One region of the Streptomyces sp. 351MFTsu5.1 genome, then DNA from elsewhere that is predicted to be linked to it. Evidence: riboswitches for the same ligand, from Rfam matches in the RefSeq annotation. Region 1 holds a riboswitch; each other region holds the start of a gene.
What was found. A riboswitch is a leader RNA that binds a small molecule or an ion and turns the genes downstream of it on or off. The one in region 1 is predicted to bind thiamine pyrophosphate.
Positions count from the first base shown of each region.

Region 2: linked by a shared signal. The riboswitch ahead of thiC (phosphomethylpyrimidine synthase ThiC) and the one ahead of thiO (glycine oxidase ThiO) in region 1 are both predicted to bind thiamine pyrophosphate.
Region 3: linked by a shared signal. The riboswitch ahead of H295_RS0128580 (thiamine ABC transporter substrate-binding protein) and the one ahead of thiO (glycine oxidase ThiO) in region 1 are both predicted to bind thiamine pyrophosphate.

Region 1 covers NZ_KB911783.1:145,408-150,562, reverse strand. The annotation lists gene H295_RS0121575 (NAD(P)/FAD-dependent oxidoreductase) at 74-1,291, opposite strand; gene H295_RS0121570 (hypothetical protein) at 1,324-1,674, opposite strand; TPP riboswitch at 1,727-1,839, shown strand; gene thiO (glycine oxidase ThiO) at 1,837-2,994, shown strand; gene thiS (sulfur carrier protein ThiS) at 2,991-3,191, shown strand; gene H295_RS0121555 (thiazole synthase) at 3,195-3,989, shown strand; gene pknB (Stk1 family PASTA domain-containing Ser/Thr kinase) at 4,135-5,155, shown strand, end outside.
Region 2 covers NZ_KB911776.1:197,443-202,597, forward strand. The annotation lists gene H295_RS0104315 (membrane protein) at 1-39, shown strand, start outside; gene H295_RS42755 (DUF4240 domain-containing protein) at 275-619, shown strand; gene thiC (phosphomethylpyrimidine synthase ThiC) at 704-2,539, opposite strand; TPP riboswitch at 2,532-2,721, opposite strand; gene H295_RS42765 (YibE/F family protein) at 3,561-4,820, shown strand; gene H295_RS0104335 (SsgA family sporulation/cell division regulator) at 5,019-5,155, opposite strand, start outside.
Region 3 covers NZ_KB911788.1:123,454-128,608, forward strand. The annotation lists gene H295_RS47260 (hypothetical protein) at 1-358, shown strand, start outside; gene rlmN (23S rRNA (adenine(2503)-C(2))-methyltransferase RlmN) at 529-1,635, shown strand; TPP riboswitch at 1,659-1,766, shown strand; gene H295_RS0128580 (thiamine ABC transporter substrate-binding protein) at 1,763-2,848, shown strand; gene H295_RS0128585 (ABC transporter permease) at 2,881-4,482, shown strand; gene H295_RS0128590 (ABC transporter ATP-binding protein) at 4,482-5,155, shown strand, end outside.

The DNA.
Region 1 (5,155 bases):
AGTTCAGGGCCACCCTCAGGGCCACCCGCGGATCAAGCCCGGCGGGCCGCCCCAGGCCGTCCGCCTCCGCGCCCTACCCCTTCGCCGCCGCCTTCAGCGGCCTCGCCGGGTCCGTCAGCAGGTCCGGGTCCATCTCGGTGCCCGCGTCGATCAGGCGGCGGCCCTGCGCCAGGTCGCGGGGGCGGCCGACCGCCAGGAGGGCGACCAGGCGGTTGTCCCTGAGCCAGCACACGGACCAGGCGGGGCCGGACGGCTCACCGCGCCACAGGGTCGTGTCGGCGGACATGTGGTGGCCGGCGTACTGGACGAAGCGGCCGAACTGCTCGGACCAGAAGTACGGGACCGGGTCGTAGACCGCGGAGGTCTCGCCCAGGACGGCCGCGGCGACCGTGCGGGGTCCCTGGAGGGCGTTGTCCCAGTGGTGGACCATCAGCCGTTCGCCGTAGCGCCCCGAGGGGAAGGAGGCGCAGTCGCCGACCGCGTAGACGTCCGGCGCGGAGGTGTGCAGCCGTTCGTCGGCGACGACCTCGCCGTGCGCGCCGAGTTCGATGCCCGAACCGGCGAGCCAGGCCGTGGCGGGCCGGGCCCCGATACCGACCACGACGGCCCCCGCGGGCACCCGGGTGCCGTCGTCCAGGACGACCTCGCCGGGCTCGACGGACACCACGCGCGCGTGGGTGCGCAGTTCGGCCCCCGCGTCGGCGTACCAGGACGTCATCGGGGCGGCCACCTCCGCGGGCAGCGCGCCGGCGAGCGGCCGGTCGGCGGCTTCCACGACCGTCACCGCGCAGCCCGCCTCGCGCGCGGCGGTGGCGAACTCGGCGCCGATCCAGCCCGCGCCGACGACCACGATGTCGTGCTGCCGGGCGAGCACGGGGCGCAGCCGTTCGGCGTCGTCCAGGGTGCGCAGCAGATGTACGCCGGGCACGCCCTCGGTGCCGGGCAGCCGGATCGGCTCGGCGCCGGTGGCGAGGACCAGGACGTCGTACGGCACGGGCCCGGCCTCGGTGTCCAGCTCGTGCGCGTCCGGGCGCACGCCCAGCGCCTCGCGGCCGAGCAGCAGTTCGATGCCGAGGGCCTCGAAGTCCACGTCGAAGGCGGAGCCCTCGGCCTTGCCCAGCAGGACGGCCTTGGAGAGCGGCGGCCGGTCGTACGGCTGATGGGGTTCCGCGCCGATCACCGTGACGGTGCCCTGGAAGCCCCGTTCGCGCAGGGCGACCGCGGTCTGCACCCCGGCCATGCCCGCCCCGACCACGACCACCCGCTGCTGCGCCTGTGTCTGCTCGGTCATTTGATCACCCTAGCCACCTGACATTCAGTCAGTCAGGAGTCGTGCCGAGTGACCTGCTCCACAATGCTGGTCCCGCTGCCGGGCTGCGACTCCCACTGCCAAGTCTCCTCCAGCCGCACCCGGCCGTCGGGCAGGTCGACGACCGTGGAGAGGCAGTGGCCGGAGGACGTCGACCCGTCATGCCTGAGCTGGACGTAGCGGAAGTCGAGGCGGTCCCCCGCGCGCGTGCCGACCAGATGCCCGCGTACCACGTCACCGCCCGCGTACTCGGCCCAGATCCGCCCGTCCTCCTCGTGGTAGGTGAACCGGGTGCCGGTGCCCACCTGACCTGGGGCCTGGTCGGCGACCGGGGCGAGGACGAGGTTGTCGAGCGAGCGTGCCACGGAGAGAGGCTCCCTTACTGAGACGTGCGGGGTCGGGCTAGGGTGGCCAACGTAGAGCACTCGCGGGAGCCCGGACGCACCGGGCTGAGAGGGAGGCTGGCCGGCCTCCGACCGTACGAACCTGATCCGGGTCATGCCGGCGAAGGGAGGGGCTGGACGCCCATGTCCTCACGTACGTCAGACGTCCTCGTCGTCGGGGGCGGCATCATCGGCCTGGTCACGGCCTGGCGGGCCGCGCAACGCGGTCTCCGCACGGCCGTGGCGGACCCGGAACCGGGCGGCGGGGCCGCCCAGGTGGCCGCCGGGATGCTGGCCGCGGTCACCGAACTGCACTACGGCGAGCAGACCCTGCTCGGCCTGAACCTCGCCTCGGCCCACCGCTACCCCGACTTCGCGGCCGAGCTCACCGAGCTGACCGGCCACGACCTCGGCTACCGCAGGTGCGGCACGCTGGCCGTGGCGCTGGACGCCGACGACCGCGCCCATCTGCGCGAACTGCACGCGCTCCAGCGGCAGTCGGGCCTGGAGTCGGAGTGGCTGTCGGGGCGCGAGTGCCGCCGCCTGGAGCCGATGCTCGCGCCGGGGGTGCGGGGCGGGCTGCGGGTGGACGGTGACCACCAGATCGATCCGCGCCGCCTCACGCGCGCGTTGCTGGCCGCGTGCGAGCGGGCGGGCGTGGTCTTCCACCGCGCGTGGGCGGAGCGCCTGCGGGTCGTCCGGGACCGGGCCGCCGGGATCACCACGACGGACGGCGACGAACTGGACGCGGGCCAGGTCGTGCTCGCCGCCGGGAGCCTGAGCGGCCGCCTGGAAGGAGTCCCCGAGGCCCTCCTGCCCCCTGTGCGGCCCGTGAAGGGCCAGGTGCTGCGCCTGACCGTGCCGCCCCGGTACGCGCCCTTCCTGAGCCGTACCGTGCGGGCCGTCGTGCGCGGCAGCCAGGTCTACCTCGTGCCGCGCGAGAACGGCGAGCTGGTGATCGGCGCGACCAGCGAGGAGCTGGGCTGGGACACCACGGTGACCGCGGGCGGGGTGTACGAACTGCTGCGGGACGCGCACGAACTGGTCCCCGGCATCACCGAGCTGCCCCTGACGGAGACCCGCGCGGGACTGCGCCCGGGCTCCCCCGACAACGCTCCCCTGCTCGGCCCGACGGACCTGCCCGGCCTGCTGCTCGCCACCGGGCACTACCGCAACGGCGTGCTGCTGACCCCGGTCACCGGGGACGCGATGGCCCATGTCCTTGCGACCGGTGAACTCCCGGAGGTGGCCCGTCCGTTCACGCCGGGCCGGTTCCGTCAGCGGGTGGAGCAGCCGGCATGAACATCTCCGTCAACGGGGAGCCGCGCCGGTTCGCTCCCGGTACGGCTCTGGACGCCGTCGTACGGGCCCTGACCTCGGCGCCCTCCGGGGTCGCCGCCGCGCTCAACGAGACCGTCGTACCGCGCACGCAGTGGCCCTCGACGACCCTCGCCGAGGGGGACCGCGTGGAAGTCCTCACCGCCGTCCAAGGAGGCTGACCCATGGCCGACGATCCCTTTGTCATCGGCGGTACGTCGTTCTCGTCCCGGCTGATCATGGGCACGGGCGGGGCGCCCAGCCTGGACGTCCTGGAGCGGGCGCTGGTCGCCTCCGGGACCGAGCTCACGACGGTCGCGATGCGGCGGGTGAACCCGTCGGTGCACGGCTCGGTGCTGTCCGTCCTGGAGCGGCTCGGCATCCGGGTGCTGCCCAACACGGCGGGCTGCTTCACGGCCGGCGAGGCGGTTCTCACGGCCCGTCTCGCGCGCGAGGCGCTCGGCACCGACCTGATCAAGCTGGAGGTCATCGCCGACGAGCGGACCCTGCTCCCGGACGGCGTGGAGCTGCTGGACGCGGCCGAGACCCTGGTCGACGACGGCTTCACGGTGCTGCCGTACACGAACGACGACCCGGTGCTGGCCCGCCGTCTCGAGGACGTGGGCTGCGCGGCGATCATGCCGCTCGGCTCCCCGATCGGCTCCGGGCTCGGCATCCGCAACCCGCACAACTTCCGGCTGATCGTCGAGCACGCGCGGGTGCCGGTGATCCTGGACGCGGGGGCGGGTACGGCGTCCGACGCGGCCCTGGCGATGGAGCTGGGGTGCGCGGGGGTGATGCTCGCCTCGGCGGTGACGCGGGCGCAGGAGCCGGAACTGATGGCCCGGGCGATGCGGCACGGCGTGGAGGCGGGCCGGCTGGCGTACCGGGCGGGGCGGATCCCCCGCCGGCACTTCGCGGAGGCGTCGTCGCCGGCGGAGGGCCTGGCCGCACTGGATCCGGAGCGGCCGGCCTTCTGAACCGGATGCGGTCCGTCCGGACTCTGAACACACGTTCGACCGCGGACTCGGGCAGGTGCGACCTCCGTCACAGCTCGGCTCCAGTACCGCCCCTGTTCCGGCCGAACCCGATCGGCTGTCAGCCGTGGCTCGTAGACTCGCCTGCGTGGATACGACCCTTCAGGACCCGCTGGTCGGGCAGGTGCTCGACGGCCGCTACCGCGTGGACGCGCGGATCGCGGTCGGCGGGATGGCCACGGTCTACCGGGCCCTGGACACCCGTCTGGACCGCGTGCTCGCGCTCAAGGTGATGCACCCCGCGCTCGCGGCGGACGGGATTTTCGTCGAGCGGTTCATCCGGGAGGCCAAGTCCGTCGCCCGACTGGCCCACCCCAATGTGGTGCAGGTCTTCGACCAGGGCACCGACGGGTCGTACGTCTATCTCGCCATGGAGTACGTGGCCGGCTGCACCCTGCGTGACGTGCTGCGTGAGCGCGGCGCGCTGCAACCGCGCGCCGCCCTGGACATCCTGGAGCCGGTCCTGGCCGCACTCGGCGCCGCGCACCGCGCCGGGTTCGTGCACCGGGACATGAAGCCGGAGAACGTCCTCATAGGGGACGACGGCCGGGTCAAGGTCGCCGACTTCGGGCTCGTGCGGTCGGTGAACAACGTGACCAACAGCTCCGGAGCGGTCCTCGGCACCGTCTCCTACCTGTCACCGGAACAGATCGACCAGCCCAACACCGCCGACGCCCGCGTCGACGTGTACGCCTGCGGCGTCATGCTGTACGAGATGCTGACCGGCAGCCAGCCGCACGAGGGCGAATCCCCCGCGATAGTGCTCTACAAGCACCTCCACGAGGACGTCCCGCCGCCCTCGGCCGTGGTCCCGGGGCTGCCGTACGAACTGGACGAGCTGGTCGCCTCGGCCACCGCCCGCGCCCCGGAGCTGCGCCCGTACGACGCGGTGGCGCTGCTCGCGCAGGCCCGTGCCGCGCACGGCAGGCTGAGCGACGACCAGCTGGACATGGTGCCGCCGCAGGCGCTCCCGTCGGGGTACACGGGCGCCGAGAACCGTACGAGCGTGATCCCGCGGTCCCTGACCGTGCCCCGGCTGCTCCCGGTCAACGAGGACGAGCCGGTCCACCACCGCACCAGCGTCCTGGAGACCCCACCGCCCCCGCCCC
Region 2 (5,155 bases), on a different contig from region 1:
AGCCCGGACTTCGGGGGGCCGGAACACCAGCCGGACTGACACCGCCCGGCAGAGCCCCTCGGCTTGCGTTCCCACGACGTGCTCACAGGGGAGCGCAAGCCGGATGCGGGGTGAGGCGGGGCAGGAGGTGAAGCAGGGGCGACCCTCACTACGCACGTTGACACTGTCCTGCGCTGATTGTCAGACCGGGACGGCACAGTGCGGCCCCATCAACAGACACCGGTTCCGGCCACCATCGAGTCTGGGCGGCGGCGGCTGCTCCGACGACAGCTTCATGGACTTCCGAGCCGGAGTGATCGCGTCCGGGCGGGACTGGTACGAGCGCACCGCCCAGGACCCCGACAGCCTCGCGGAGCACCCCGATGTCGTCGAGGCAGCGAACGCACGGGGTGACGAAGCCCTGTTCCACGAGGACGTGAACTACGCGGCCAGGGACGCCTTCGAACGCCTTGCAGGCAGCGCGGACGCCTTCGACGAGGCCTGGGCGACGTACCGGCCGGCCGACGGGCAGGACAACGAACCCACGGACATGGGAGAGGACTTCGACTTCGACGATCCGGAGGAGATGCATCGCCGTCTGCCCCGGCTCGCACGACTCTTCCTCGCGGAGCGCGACTGACCGGACGACCCGACTGAACCGGACGAGCAGGGCGGCCCGCGACGCCGCACAGTCGCGGGTGCGGGCCGTCCTGCCGGAGCGGGACTAATCCGCCAGCGGCAAGTACACCCGGTTCCCGCTCGCCGCGAACTCCTTCGATTTCTGCAGCATTCCCTCGGCGACCTCCTCGGGTGAGGCTCCTTCGGCCGCCGCCCCGCCGAACCGTTCGTTGATGCTCTGGCTGATCTTCATCGAGCAGAACTTCGGTCCGCACATGGAGCAGAAGTGGGCCGTCTTGGCCGGCTCCGCCGGGAGGGTCTCGTCGTGGAACTCACGGGCCGTGTCCGGGTCCAGAGCGAGGTTGAACTGGTCCTCCCACCGGAACTCGAAGCGGGCGTCGGACAGGGCGTCGTCCCAGTCCTGCGCCCCGGGATGCCCCTTGGCGAGGTCCGCCGCGTGGGCGGCGATCTTGTAGGTGATGACACCGGTCTTGACGTCGTCCCGGTTGGGCAGACCCAGGTGCTCCTTGGGCGTGACGTAGCAGAGCATCGCCGTGCCCCACCAGGCGATCATCGCGGCGCCGATGCCGGAGGTGATGTGGTCGTACGCCGGCGCGACGTCGGTGGTCAGCGGGCCGAGCGTGTAGAACGGCGCCTCCTCGCAGATCTCCTGCTGAAGGTCGATGTTCTCCTTGATCTTGTGCATCGGGACATGTCCCGGGCCCTCGATCATGGTCTGTACGTTGAATCGCTTGGCGATCGTGTTGAGTTCCCCGAGCGTCCTCAACTCCGCGAACTGCGCCTCGTCGTTGGCGTCCGCGATCGAGCCGGGCCGCAGACCGTCGCCCAGCGAGTAGGTGACGTCATAGGCGGCGAGGATCTCGCACAGTTCCTCGAAGTTCTCGTAGAGGAACGACTCCTTGTGGTGCGCGAGGCACCAGGCGGCCATGATCGAACCGCCGCGCGAGACGATCCCGGTCTTGCGGTTCGCCGTCAGCGGTACGTACGGCAGCCGCACGCCCGCGTGGACCGTCATGTAGTCCACGCCCTGCTCGGCCTGCTCGATGACCGTGTCCTTGTAGATCTCCCAGGTCAGCTCCTCGGCCCGGCCGTCGACCTTCTCCAGCGCCTGGTAGAGCGGCACCGTGCCGATCGGGACGGGGGAGTTGCGCAGCACCCACTCACGGGTGGTGTGGATATTGCGGCCGGTGGAGAGGTCCATGACCGTGTCGGCGCCCCAACGGGTCGCCCAGGTCATCTTCTCGACCTCCTCCTCGATGGAGGACGTCACCGCGGAGTTGCCGATGTTGGCGTTGACCTTCACCAGGAACCGCTTGCCGATGATCATCGGCTCGATCTCCGGGTGGTTGACGTTCGCGGGCAGCACCGCACGCCCCGCCGCGATCTCCTCACGGACCACCTCGGGCTCCACGTTCTCCCGGATGGCCACGTACTCCATCTCCGGAGTGATCTCCCCCCGGCGGGCGTACGCGAGCTGGGTGACTGCACTGCCGTCACGACTACGCCGAGGAAGGCGGGGTCGGCCAGGGAACACCGCGTCGAGGTTGCGCAGGTTGCCGCCGCGCGGGGAGGTGTGCTTGATCCCGTCGTCCTCGGGGCAAACGGGACGGCCCGCGTACTCCTCGGTGTCCCCGCGGGCGACGATCCAGTTCTCCCTGAGCGGGTCGAGCCCCCGGCGGACATCGGTCTCGGTGAGCGGATCGGTGTACGGGCCCGAGGTGTCGTACAGCGTGACCGACTGCCCGTTGGTGAGGTGCACCTGGCGGACCGGCACACGCAGGTCGGGGCGCGAGCCCTCGACATACGCCTTGTGCCAGCCGATGGACTTCCCGGCCTCCGTGGGGGGTTGTGCTGGGCTTTCACCCTCGATGGACTGTTCGTCCTGGTTGGAGGCAGGCGTGCGTGCGTCCTTGATGGTCATGAGACCTACTCCCTACGCCGGCATTACCCGGTAACAGGTTCGGCGGTCGACGCAGCGGCTTCCGTCTGCCGACGTTTCGTGGGGAACGTCACTCTCGCGTGAGGACGTTCCACGTGAAACATCGCTGGGACGGAGGTCAGCGCCCTCTCAGCCCGGTGCTCCGAGCTCCCGCGTGTACAAAGGTGCCACCACGCTAGCGTCAATTCGGGCGCGGTGAACAGGGGGCCCCTTTCGTTCTTGCGATGATCGGGCGGTGACCACGACACATCAGCCCCCGTACCCGCCTCCCGAGCCGCAGCGCCGACCGGGCTCCGGAAACGGCCCCGGAGACGGACCGGGAAGCGGCGGCCCCGGAGACGGTCCGGGAGGCGGCCCCGCGGTCGGCAACGGTCGTACGGGCGCGCCGGATTCTGGAGGCTGGGACGCTTTCGGGCACGGGCGGCCACAGGGGCGTGGGCAGGGATCCGGCCAGGGGCTTGGCGGGCCTGGCCAGGGGCCTCGCGGGCGGGACCAAGGGCTTGGCGGGCCTGACCAAAGGCAGAGTCCCGGGCAGGCGGGTCCTGGGCGTGCTCCGGGCTATCCGCAGGGCTACGGGTCGGGAGCCGGTCACGGGCAGGGGCAGCGCCCCGGGTATGGCTCCAACGGCCGCGGCGAAGGTTTCGGTGGCGGCCACGACCGTGGCGAGGGGTTCCAGGACGGGCACGGTCACGGCGAAGGCTTCGGTGACGGCCTCGGTCACAGCGAGGGCTTCGGGGGCAACGGCCACGGCAGCACCCACGCCCCCCATGACGGTCACGGACACCATCCCGGCGCCCCTGGACACGACCACGGCCACGGCCACGGGGACAGGGGCGATGGAGGCAGCGGAGACGGAGGCAACGGCGGTGGCGGCGGCGGTGGTGGTCACTCGCACGGCCACAGTCACAGCCACGGTCCGGCGACTCCCGTCTCCAAGCATCTGCGGAAGGTCATCGCGGCGATCCTGATCCCCTTCGCCGGGGCCGTCGTCGTCGGACTCGCGGTGCTGTGGCCCGGTGGCGCCCCGGCGCACGAACGCACCGGGGTCGGTTTCGACCGGCAGACCCAGCAGGCCACGGTCACCAAGGTCGTGAGTGTCAGCTGCAAGTCGGTGAACGCCGGAGGGCAGACCCCGACCGGGGACACCTCGACCGCTGAGGGCTCCTCCGCCGAGCAGCAGGCGAAGGGCAGCTGCAAGAAGGCGACGATCCGGGTCGACACCGGCGACGACAAGGGCCGCACCTTCACGGAGATCGTCCAGCCGGACCAGTCACGGCAGCTGGACGAGGGCGAGAAGGTCGTGGTCGCGTACGAGCCCTCGGCGCCCAGGGACCTTCAGTACTCGGTCGCCGACGTCAACCGCAGGTTCCCGATGGGGCTGCTCGCCGGCATCTTCGCGCTGGTCGTCGTGATCGTGGGGCGGTTGCGCGGTGTCATGGCGCTGGTCGCCCTGGCCATCAGCTTCCTGCTGCTGAACTTCTTCGTGCTGCCCGCGATCCTCCAGGGCTCGAACCCGCTGGTCGTGGCGGTGGTCGGGGCCAGCGCCATCATGCTGATCGCCCTCTACATGTGCCACGGCCTGTCGGCCCGGACGTCCGTGGCGGTACTGGGCACGCTGATCTCCCTGCTGCTGATCGGCGTCCTCGGCTCGCAGTTCATCGGCTGGGCTGCGCTGACGGGCAACACGGACGACAACACCGGTCTGATCCACGGGCTGTATCCGTCGATCGACATGAGCGGTCTGCTTCTCGCCGGTGTCATCATCGGCTCGCTCGGTGTCCTCGACGACGTGACGGTCACCCAGACGTCGGCGGTGTGGGAACTGCACGAGGCCAACCCGACCATGGGCTGGCGAGGCCTGTACCGCGCCGGTATCCGTATCGGCCGCGATCACATCGCCTCCGTCGTCAACACCCTCGTGCTCGCCTACGCGGGTGCCGCACTGCCGCTGCTGCTGCTCTTCTCGATCGCCCAGTCAAGCGTGGGCACGGTCGCCAACAGCGAGTTGGTGGCGGAGGAGATCGTGCGCACCCTGGTCGGCTCGATCGGGCTGGTCGCCTCGGTTCCGGTCACCACGGCTCTCGCGGCCCTGGTGGTCTCGGCCGACCGGCCGGGGGCGGAGGCAGCGGGAGCAGGGGTAGGAGGGTCCGCGACGGCACCCCCTGCACCGGCACCAGCACCAGCGACAAGTGTGAGCGCGGGGACGGCCGACGCCCGTCCGACTCCGGCCCGTGGCGGGAAGGGTCGCCGCCGGAGGCACTGAGCGGCCGCGACAACCCGGCAGGCCCGCACTCAGGCAGGCGTGCGGCTTCCCGCCGTACCGAAAGGATCACGGCGGGCTCCGACAAGGGGTCACCGCTCAAGGAGTCATCGGCCGCCGCCCCGCCCTCATCGGCAGAAGCGTTCCTTCGCCCTCCCACTCGAAGGTGAAGCGTTCCGCCCAGCTCACGACCGTCCAGCGTCAGCCCGCGCTCTGCTCCTCCGCCAGGATCCGGTCCAGCGCCTCGTCCAGATGCGCGTCGAAGTCGGCCATCGCGGCCTCCTGCCCCAACGGCACCAGCTTGTCGGTGCGGTCGAGGAAGGCGATGACCGGCGCCG
Region 3 (5,155 bases), on a different contig from region 1:
GGTCGTTGCTGGAAACAGATATCCCACGGCCTTCGAAGACAGGATGAGGGCTGCTCGGGAAGCCTACGATTCCACGCGTTTGGACGACCACTCTCACGGCCATCGCTATGCACAGGTTGCTGTCGAAGGACCGCCAAAGGTAACGCAGGCAGCTGCGGACTGCCGGGTAGCGTTCTTGGAATTCAAAGCTAAAGTCCATGAGTGCCTCGTCCAGTTCCGACGCGACGGCGGTGGTACCCCGGAGGCAATAGCTTCGCTGAATGAGTTGAGCCAGAAATTTCACACGGAGTACTTGGCTTTTGTTCACGCTGCTGCTTCAGCGATCGCTGTCGATGGGTTGAACACCTTTCCGGAATAGCGTGTCCATTCGCACCCCCGGAGCAATTGTTCCACTCGTAGAGCAAGCGCCCTGAGCCGTCCCTGGGCCGTCCGAAGCCGACCGACGCCAACAGTCGGCCCCCGCAGGTGACCACCCCCACCCCGCTCCGGCCTGGGCCCCCGGCGATGATCTGCCACACTGGAAGGGTTATGCCTGCACCCGGAGAACTCACTTTCGTCGCCCCCCGCGGAGCCAAGAAGCCGCCGCGGCATCTCGCTGACCTCACTCCTGTCGAGCGCAAGGAGGTGGTGGCCGGGATCGGGGAGAAGCCTTTTCGGGCCAAGCAGCTCTCGCAGCACTACTTCGCGCGGTACGCGCACGACCCCGCGGAGTGGACCGACATCCCCGCCGGCTCGCGCGAGAAGCTCCGGGAGGCGCTGCTTCCCGAGCTGATGACCGTCGTACGGCATCTGTCGACCGACCAGGGGACCACGCGCAAGACGCTGTGGCGGCTGTTCGACGGGACGCTCGTGGAGTCCGTGCTGATGCGGTACCCGGACCGGGTGACCATGTGCATCAGCTCGCAGGCCGGCTGCGGGATGAACTGCCCGTTCTGCGCCACCGGGCAGGCCGGTCTTGACCGGAACCTGTCCACCGCCGAGATCGTGCACCAGATCGTCGACGGCATGCGGGCGCTCCGGGACGGGGAAGTGCCGGGCGGGCCCGCGCGGCTCTCCAACATCGTCTTCATGGGCATGGGCGAGCCGCTCGCCAACTACAAGCGCGTGACGCAGTCCATCCGCGCGCTCACCGACCCCGCCCCCGACGGGCTCGGGCTCTCGCAGCGCGGTATCACCGTGTCCACCGTGGGGCTCGTGCCCGCCATTCACCGGTTCGCCGACGAAGGGTTCAAGTGCCGGCTCGCGATCTCCCTGCACGCTCCTGACGACGAGCTGCGCGACACCCTCGTCCCCGTGAACACGCGGTGGAAGGTGCGCGAGGTCCTCGACGCCGGGTTCGAGTACGTCGAGAAGAGCGGGCGGCGGCTCTCCATCGAGTACGCGCTGATCCGGGACATCAACGACCAGGCCTGGCGCGGTGACCGGCTCGGCCGGCTGCTCCGGGGCAAGCCCGTGCACGTGAACCTGATTCCGCTGAACCCGACCCCGGGCTCCAAGTGGACCGCCTCGCGGCCCGAGGACGAGAAGGCCTTCGTCGAGGCGATCGCCGCGCACGGCGTGCCGGTGACCGTCCGGGACACCCGCGGCCAGGAGATCGACGGGGCCTGTGGCCAGCTCGCGGCCACCGAGCGGTAGTCTGGCGACTGTACGTACACCTTCATATCCGACAGGGGAGCGCAACAGCGCTGAGAGTGCGGCAACCGGGCCGCAGACCCTCTGAACCTCGCCCAGGTCATTCTGGGTAGGAAGTTCGGTCATCACCGTGAACAACAAGAAGCTTTTCGCTGCCGTCGTGGGCCTCGGTCTCGTCACGCTGTCCGCGTGCGGGTCCTCGTCCTCCTCCGACTCCTCCTCCGGCTCCGGCAGCACCGGCTCCAAGACCGTCACCCTCGTCAGCCACGACTCCTGGGCCGTCTCCAAGGGCGTCCTCGCCGACTTCGAGAAGAAGTCCGGCTACAAGGTGAAGGTCCTGGAGGACGGCGACGCCGGGCAGGCCGTCAACAAGGCCATCCTCACCAAGGACAACCCGCAGGGAGACGTCTTCTTCGGCGTCGACAACACCCTGCTCTCCCGGGCGCTCGACAACGGCCTCTTCCAGCCGTACGAGGCGAAGGGCGCCGGCACCATCAAGGCGGGGTACCGCGTCGACGGGGACAAGGTCACGCCCATCGACACCGGCGACATCTGCGTCAACTACGACAAGGCGTGGTTCAGCGAGCACAAGCTCCAGCCGCCGACGTCGTACGACGACCTGGTCAAGCCCGCCTACAAGAACCTCCTCGTCACCGAGAACGCCTCCACCTCCTCCCCGGGCCTCGGCTTCCTCCTCGGGTCCGCCGCGAAGTACGGGGACGAGGGCTGGCAGGGCTACTGGAAGAAGCTCAAGGCCAACGGCGTCAAGGTCGTCGACGGCTGGGAGCAGGCCTACAACGAGGAGTTCTCCGGGTCGGCCGGCGGCAAGAAGGCCAAGGCCGACCGGCCGCTCGTCGTCTCCTACGCCTCCTCGCCGCCCGCCGAGGTGATCTACGCCGACCCGAAGCCGGCCACCGCGCCCACCGGAGTCGCCGACGGCACCTGCTTCCGGCAGATCGAGTACGCGGGGCTGCTCAGCAACGCCAAGAACACCAAGGGTGGCAAGGCGTTCCTGGACTTCCTGCTCACCAAGGAGTTCCAGCAGGACATGCCGCTCAACATGTTCGTCTACCCGGTCGTGCAGGGCGCCCAGGTGCCGGCCGAGTTCACGAAGTACGGTCCGCAGGCCAAGGATCCCGAGACCATGGACCCGGCCAGGATCGCCGAACACCGTGACGACTGGGTCAAGTCGTGGACCTCGCTCGTCCTCAGGTGAGCCGGAGGGGCGCGGCGGCACGGCTCGGCCTGATGGCCGTGCCCGTCGCGTTCTTCGCCGTCTTCTTCGCCTTGCCCGTCGCCGCGATCGTCAGGCGTGGCCTCGACACGGACGGGAGCTGGCAGTTCGGCCGGATCACCGACGTTCTCGGTCAGCCGGACATCCGGCACGTCCTGTGGTTCACCACCTGGCAGGCGCTCGTCTCCACCGCGCTCACGCTGCTGGTCGCGCTCCCCGGCGCGTACGTCTTCGCGCGCTTCGACTTCCCCGGCAAGCAGATCCTGCGGGCCGTGGTCACCGTGCCCTTCGTGCTGCCGACCGTCGTGGTCGGTACGGCCTTCCTGGCCCTGGTCGGCCGGGGCGGGTTGCTGGACGAGTGGTGGGGCGTACGGCTGGACACCACCGTGTGGGCGATCCTGCTCGCGCACGTCTTCTTCAACTACGCGGTCGTCGTACGGACCGTCGGCGGACTGTGGGCGCAGCTGGACCCCCGGCAGGAGGAGGCCGCGCGGATGCTGGGCGCGTCCCCGCTCACCGCCTGGCGCAAGGTCACCCTCCCCGCGCTCGGGCCCGCCGTGGCCGCCGCCGCGCTGATGGTCTTCCTGTTCACCTTCACCTCCTTCGGTGTGGTCCAGATCCTCGGCGGCCCCACGTTCTCCACCCTCGAGGTGGAGATCTACCGCCAGACCTCCGAGATCTTCGACCTCTCCACGGCCGCCGTGCTGACGATCATCCAGTTCGTGGCCGTGGGCGCGGTCCTCGCCCTGCACGCGTGGACCGTACGGCGCAGGGAGAGCGCGCTCCGGCTCGTGGACGCGTCCGTCACCGCCCGGCGGCCGCGCGGCGCGGGGGAGTGGGCGCTGCTGGCCGGGGTCCTCGCGGTCGTCGCCGTCCTCCTGGTGCTGCCGCTCGCCGTGCTGGTGCAACGCTCCCTCGGCGCCCCCGACTTCGGCTACTACCGGGCGCTCACCCACAGCGACGGCGGGGTCTTCCTCGTCGCGCCGATCGAGGCGATCGGGAACTCGCTGGAGTACGCCCTCGCCGCGACCGTCATCGCGGTGGTGGTCGGAGGGCTCGCGGCGGCCGCGCTGACGCGACGGGACGCGGGGCGATGGGTACGGGGCTTCGACGCGCTGCTGATGCTGCCGCTCGGGGTGTCCGCGGTGACCGTCGGCTTCGGGTTCCTGATCTCCCTCGACGAGCCGCCGCTGGACCTCCGACAGTCCTGGATCCTGGTGCCGCTCGCGCAGGCGCTGGTCGGGGTGCCGTTCGTCGTACGGACCATGCTGCCCGTGCTGCGGGCGGTGGACCACCGGCTGCGGGAGGCCGCGGCCGTGCTCGGGGCCGCGCCCTGGCGGGTGTGGCGGGAGGTCGACCTGCCCATGGTGCGGCGGGCGCTGCTGATCGCGGCGGGGTTCGCGTTCGCCGTGTCGCTGGGCGAGTTCGGGGCGACCGTCTTCATCGCACGGCCCGACAACCCGACCCTGCCGGTCGCCGTGGCCCGGCTGCTGGGCCGTGCCGGTGACCTCAACTACGGCCAGGCGATGGCCCTCTCGACCATCCTGATGATCGTGTGCGCGGTGGCGCTGCTGGTCCTCGAACGGCTGCGGACCGACCGGACCGGGGAGTTCTGATGCTGCTGAGCCTAGCGGAGGCGACGGTACGGTTCGGCGGGCGGGCCGTGCTCGACGGGGTCGGGCTCGATGTCGCCGAGCACGAGGTCGTGTGCGTGCTGGGACCGAGCGGCAGCGGCAAGTCGACGCTGCTGCGGGCGGTGGCCGGCCTGCAACCGCTCGACGGAGGGCGGGTGTCGCTCGACGGGCGGGACCAGTCCGGGGTGCCCGCGCACCGGCGCGGGGTGGGCCTGATGTTCCAGGACCACCAGCTGTTCCCGCAGCGGGACGTGGGCGCCAACGTGGCCTTCGGACTCCGGATGCGTGACGTCCCCAAGGCGCAGCAGGCTGAGCGGGTGCGGGAGTTGCTCGACCTCGTCGGGCTGCCGGGCGCCGCCCGCCGGGCCGTCGCCTCGCTCTCCGGCGGTGAGCAGCAGCGGGTCGCGCTGGCCCGGGCGCTGGCTCCCCGGCCCCGGCTGCTGATGCTCGACGAGCCGCTCGGGCAGCTGGACCGTTCGCTGCGGGAGCGGCTCGTCGTCGAACTGCGGGAGCTGTTCGGGCGGTTGGGCACCACGGTGCTCGCGGTCACCCACGACCAGAGCGAGGCCTTCGCGCTCGCCGACCGGGTCGTGGTGATGCGGGACGGACGGATCGCCCAGTCCGGTACGCCGCTGGAGGTGTGGCAGCGGCCGGT